One region of the Caproiciproducens galactitolivorans genome, then DNA from elsewhere that is predicted to be linked to it. Evidence: riboswitches for the same ligand, from Rfam matches in the RefSeq annotation. Region 1 holds a riboswitch; the other holds the start of a gene.

Evidence for each region. Region 1 has a riboswitch for fluoride ahead of P9B68_RS09120 (redox-sensing transcriptional repressor Rex). Riboswitches for the same ligand answer to the same signal wherever they lie in the genome.
Region 2: it holds a riboswitch for fluoride, as region 1 does, so the genes downstream of both, P9B68_RS04130 (inorganic diphosphatase) here and P9B68_RS09120 (redox-sensing transcriptional repressor Rex) in region 1, are expected to answer to the same signal.

What each region holds. Positions count from the first base shown of each region.
Region 1 is NZ_JAJUFJ010000011.1:95,206-98,332, forward strand. Features, by position in the region: gene P9B68_RS09110 (MFS transporter) at 1-120, opposite strand, end outside; fluoride riboswitch at 166-229, opposite strand; fluoride riboswitch at 343-415, shown strand; gene P9B68_RS09115 (universal stress protein) at 478-1,260, shown strand; fluoride riboswitch at 1,258-1,327, shown strand; gene P9B68_RS09120 (redox-sensing transcriptional repressor Rex) at 1,514-2,167, shown strand; gene P9B68_RS09125 (MutS-related protein) at 2,261-3,127, shown strand, end outside.
Region 2 is NZ_JAJUFJ010000003.1:141,698-144,824, forward strand. Features, by position in the region: gene P9B68_RS04125 (diaminopimelate decarboxylase) at 1-1,104, shown strand, start outside; fluoride riboswitch at 1,157-1,230, shown strand; gene P9B68_RS04130 (inorganic diphosphatase) at 1,373-1,909, shown strand; gene P9B68_RS04135 (PocR ligand-binding domain-containing protein) at 1,950-2,993, opposite strand; gene P9B68_RS04140 (type 1 glutamine amidotransferase domain-containing protein) at 3,064-3,127, opposite strand, start outside.

The DNA of each region.
Region 1 (3,127 bases):
GCTCATGCCAAGGACTGAGGAATAGAATACAGGCAGGATGGGCTGTATCATATCTTGCCCGAATCCTCCGAAGAAAGCTACCCATCCGAGAGTACGAACATTGTTTCTGTTTCGCTTCATGATGATACACTCCTTTTTTCTCCAACAAAAAAACTTCTATTATTTATAATAATAGAAGTCATTAACCCCAGAAATGGGGTATAAGGCGAACTTCATCGCCGTTATTCTAATTGCTTTAAGTTTAGTCATAAGACTGTGTTTTGTCAACTATAATTCAATGCTGCAAATACAATTGATAAAAGTTAGTATAATTCTTGCAGATGCTGATGCAAAGTGCTATACTACCCTTAAAGGGATGAAGCTCCCCTTCGGAATATCCGAATTGCTGATTACAGCTGATGGCTTCTACAAGATTGTAGAGGTTGTCAGCCTTTTTCATCGTCTAAGGGGGGGACTTATCAGATGGGAGGCACTGTCATGAGAAATATCCTTATCCCGATTGACGGAACGGAACGCAGCATGAAAGCGGTTGACTTGGTAAAGTCACTATACATGCCAAAAGACGTGAATATTGTACTGCTCATGGTTCGGGAAGATATTGCGTCAATGTTTTCTGCGAAAGAATTTGATAAGATAAAAAAGGAAATGAAATCGACTTTGGATGCTGTTTCCGATCAAATGCCGGGTTTTCAGGTGAAAAAAGAAGTAGTGATTGGCCGCGCCGGGGAAGGGATTTTGGATTGTGCAAACCAAAATAACATAGATATCATTGTAATGACAAAATCCACCAAAGACGGTTGGTCTCAAATGATTGGATCTGTAGCGTCTTATGTGGTAAAATACGCTAGTTGCATCGTCATGATTGTACCGGAAAACGGTTCCTATGAACGATTGAACCGTAAATTAGTAAGATGCAAGCATATGGATGATATTGTCACCTTGGCAGGGCAAGCCAGTCTGAAAACGAGCACTTGTTATCTGCCGGTTCAAGCGGGAATATGCAGTTATTTTATTACGGTCTTAGAGGGGAAAATGAGGCTGAATCATCTAGCTTTTAACCCGGATGGAAATATGTGGAACCTTCCGCCTCAGAACAAACAGCCGGATCATTACGATTTAAAGAAAGGGGAAGAAAAAGAGATTCAGGTTGAAATACTGGTTTGTTACGACCATCTGGATCAAATAAAAGTAGTAAACCCAAGCATGACGGAACCACTAAAATTCCATTATATTGCCCGCTTTGAGAACACGGAAAACTAAATAAAAGGGAATGAAGTTCTCCCTTGGCAACAAGCCGAAACGAATGGCTGATGACTTCTACAACAAATTGCGGTAGATGGCATCAGCTGTTTTTTACGGTGCTTACCGCTCAAGAGGGAATTTTTATGACCGATGAACCAACTGAGAAATATTCGGGGCCTGTTCCATTAATTGATGGATTTACGACAATTTATAAGCAAAGCATTGAGGAATTGGATAAGTCAGGGTAATTCAATTTATGAAATGGTGTTATATGAAAGTTGATAATGATATGATGCGGCGCATCCCACTTTATTTTAAGTATTTGCAAAATATCCCCCAAAATATACAAGCCTTGAAGCTAAACGCTATCGCAAAGGATCTTTCTATCCCTTCAAAAACTGTCAAGGGAGATATACAGATTCTGTTAGGTATAGAACGTTTCAGAGAAATTAATCGGGAAGAACTTTTTCAAGCGGTTTATCAGCATATGCTCTGCAAATCAGCAAGTGCGGTGGTATTGGTCGGTGTTGGAAAAATCGGGAAAGCACTTTTGGGTTATGCTGGGTTTTCCGTCTACGGTCTCGACATTCTCGCCGGTTTTGATATTAACGAACAATTGATTCGAAAAGGCGTATCGGGAAAGCCGGTTTATCCTGTTAATGAGTTGGAAGCAATATGCCATCGGTTGAATGCGAAGATTGCCATTATTGCGACACCAGGTATCAGCGCGCAAACGACCTGTGATGCACTAGTCAGAGCAGGTATCGTTGCTATATGGAACTTTTCTTCCGTCCAGCTCAAAGCTCCGAGCCATATGATGATATTCAACGAACGCATGACGGACACGCTTAGATCACTTGCTGCATATGCAAATACAATAACCCAATGTGACATGTCAACAGACGCACAAATTGGAAAGGATTGATGCTTTACGTTCTTCAGCATTTTATTCCCAAATGATGATAAGATTCCTCATCAGGAAGCGGAATCAGAACCGGGCTATTTCAAAGACCTAAATTTGGATCAAATAATCCACCCAATTTTAACCGGCTACAAAACATACCAGCTGGATCGCTGGTTTTTGACACCCCTCGCTAATGCGGATATTATCCAATATCGGCAGGATGTTATGCGTGACCTTGAAAATGATGGGCTACGGGAGCTCATTTCCACTTTTTCTAAAACCATTTTTGAGCTCAATGCCTTTCAAGATCAATTGAGGAAAATTCTGGTTTCCAATGACGCTTATCAAAACAACTATTTGGCCAGAGGACGAATGTTGGATTTTGCAAGTCGATATTGTTCCGTCATCATTGAGGCAGTAAATGGTCTAAATAAAAAGACGATACTTTCGAAAGGCTTACAGAGATTTGTGGACTATCTGCATAACTATCAAGAAAGCGAGAAGTTCCTTACCTTGAAAACAAGCGTGGATGATCTGAAAAAGGAACTTTCCACGGTGCACTATTGTATGTTGATAAAAAACGGCGCCATACGAGTCCGAAAATACGAGAATCAGCCAGACATCAGCGTTGACGTCCGCGAATTATTTGCCCGTTTTCAGCAGGGAAATGTGCAAGAGTACCGCCACAAGCTGACGGAAGAACCTCGGGCAGAGCATGTGGAAGCTGCTGTTCTCAAACTGGTCGCAACCTGCTACCCAAATGTTTTTTCTGATCTGAACGATTTCTGTATGCGGAACTTGGAATTCATTGATCCGGTTATCGCGCAGTTTTCACGTGAAGTTCACTTCTATCTTTCATGGCTGGGATTTATAGCACCTCTCAAAGAAAGGGGGCTGCCTTTCTGCTATCCCAGGCTTACGTCCGGTGCTGACAGGCTCTACGACCTAAACTTCTTCGATCTTGCACTGGCAAAGTCGCTT
Region 2 (3,127 bases), on a different contig from region 1:
CGCCTGTTGAAGGAAGAAGGCTGCGGTACGGACTGTTCTTCTTTAACAGAACTGATGCTTGCGGACGCGGTGGGCTTCCACGGAAGCGATATCATGTTCTCTTCCAATGACACGCCTGCGCAGGAATTTGTGCTGGCAAAAAAGCTGGGCGGAATCATTAACCTGGACGATTTTACGCATATTGACTATCTGAAAGAAGCCACGGGTATTCCGGAAACTATCTGCTGCCGCTACAATCCCGGCGGAACCTTCCAAATCAGCAACGCAATTATGGATAATCCGGGTGAGTCAAAATACGGGTTCCCCTACGACCAGTTGAAGGAAGGGTTTCTCAAGCTGCGTTCGTATGGAGCGAAACGGTTCGGTCTGCATGCCTTTCTGGCAAGCAATACAACGGATGACGCGTATTATCCGACGCTGGCGGGTATTTTATTCCGTACGGCGGTTGACCTGTACAAGCAGACGGGAATTGCCGTGTCCTTCATTAACCTGTCCGGCGGAATCGGCATTCCGTACCGCCCCGAACAGAAACCGGCGGATATTGAAAAAATTGGCGAAGGCGTCCGAATGGCCTACGAAGAAATTCTGGTTCCGGCGGGACTTAAAAATGTGGATATTTACACCGAACTCGGGCGTTACATCCTCGGGCCATACGGCTGCCTTGTCACAACGGCAATCCATGAAAAACATATTTACAAGGAATACATCGGCGTAGATGCCTGCGCTGCAAATCTGATGCGCCCGGCAATGTACGGGGCGTACCACCATATCACGGTTATGGGCAAAGAAAACGCGCCCTGCGACCATCGGTACGATATTACTGGGAGCCTGTGTGAAAACAACGACAAATTTGCAATTGACCGTATGCTTCCGAAAATCAATAAGGGCGATTTGCTGGTAATACATGACGCGGGAGCACATGGGCACGCCATGGGGTACAATTATAACGGTCGCCTGCGTTCTGCGGAGCTGCTCCTGAAAGAGGACGGGCCTGTTGAATTAATCCGGCGTGCGGAAACCCCGATGGATTACTTTGCAACCCTTGATTTTTCGGAAACATTTCAAATATTGAAAAAGCGTGAGAAAGAACTGGGGATTGAATAGTGTGTTCAGATTGTCTCCGAAATACATTGACATTTTATTGGATTATGATAGAATACTTACTGGGAATGAAGTTCTCCCATAGCGAATGCTAAAATTGCTTTTAAAGCTGATGACTTCTGTGGCATACACAGCAGGCATCAGCTTTTTTGTTTACTCCGGGGAGGGGGAAAGAGGGGCGGCTTCTCGGCTCTCCGCTCAGACTAGCTATAATAGCCATACTCAAACCCCGTTTGAAGGGGGCATCGAAAAGAATATTGGAGGGGTATTTTTGAACATTTGGCACGATATCTCCAAAGAAAGAATCCAGACAGACGATTTTTGCGCGGTCATTGAAATTCCGAAAGGTTGTAAAACGAAATATGAACTTGATAAAGGTACGGGTACGCTCTATATGGATCGAATTCTTTATACTTCCGCGCATTATCCCGCAAATTACGGGTTTATTCCTCGCACGATAGCGGAAGACCGTGATCCTCTGGATGTTCTTGTGCTCTGTACTGAGGATATACAGTCTCTTTCTCTTGTTCGGTGTCGCCCGATCGGTGTCATTGCAATGCTGGACAGCGGGTTTGTGGACGAGAAAATTATTGCCGTTCCCTTTCATGACCCTACCTATAACGCCTATCACGATATAACGGAACTGCCGAAACATGTGCTTGAAGAAATGTCGCACTTTTTCTCCGTGTACAAGCAGCTCGAAGGAAAAGCTACGGCTGTTGAGCATATACAGGACGCGCAGGAAGCGAAGAAGATCATACGAGTATGCATTGAAAGATATGAAAAAGAGTATGGCGCAAAAGAATGAACGCAATTAAGGAACGCCTGCCGTTTTCGGCAGGCGTTCCTTAATTTTGCTTCATTAGACTGTTGAGCTGATCGGCAATATGAACGGATTCTTGTATCACGGCAGAAACCTCCTCCATTGCGCTTGACTGTTCCTGGGTCGTATGTAAAGTGATATTAGAGTTGTTTACGGTTTCTTGGATGGATTCCTTGATCTTCTTTGTTAGCTTCATGATATGTTCGGCCGTATCGTTGGAAGTTTGGGACAAGGTCTGAATTTCCTTTGCAACGACGTCGAATCCTCTTCCAGCCTCCCCGACGCGAGCCGATTCTATGGATGCGTTGATGCCCAGAATCTTTGTATAGGATGCGATTTGGGTGATGGATTTCAAAACATCATTAATTTCTTCCGTAATGGTTTCCACTTGCGAAATCTCTTCGTTCAGGTCCTGTTGCCGTTCCGTAATATTCTGCGCGGAGGACGCAAGTTCTTCCAGAGTGGACGAAATCTCGATGAATTTATTTGCCAAAAGCTTAGCGAGATGTTCAAGCTCAATTTTTGCATAGCCGTTTTTGGCGAGTGCATTGACGACAATAAACAAAACTTCCGCGGCGGCGCTGATGCTTTTCATATCCGTAACCTTGATCTTTTTTACCGCCTCGACCAACCCGTCCCCACTAACATCAATTTCATTTGCAACTTTGCGGTAATGCTCCTCCCGGGGGTTTTCCGAAAGTACCTGTCCGCCCAAAACGGTTCCGATCAGTTCGCCGTTAATGATGATCGGTGCGGCAAAATCAATCAGACCCGCGTGGCATTGTCCGACAAACGGCCTGCCGGAGCGGGCGGCCATTTCGCCCATGCGGTGGTGGGATTCGGCACAGCGGCGGTCACCAATTTGAGACTGGTGGACAAATCCGTCGCAAAATCTTGTATAGGAACTGGGATTTGTTACCGGGGTGCCGTTACGGTCTACGGTCACACTGGCACAATTCATACCGATTGCAAAATTATCCTGGAATTTTTGCAACAAAGAGATGTCGATGATATCGCTTATTTCGAGCACCTTCATGTCAAGCGTGCCGTCTTCGTTTGTTTTTATCATACTTTGTTCGTCCTTTTTTGTATTTTGTTTGGCGGTGAAATACGAGTATCTTAATCGTCAGATTTCGTATTTATGAATCCGGATAACGCTTTTCAAGAAGGGAAAGAAAAGCTTTCATATACCCCGGTAGATCC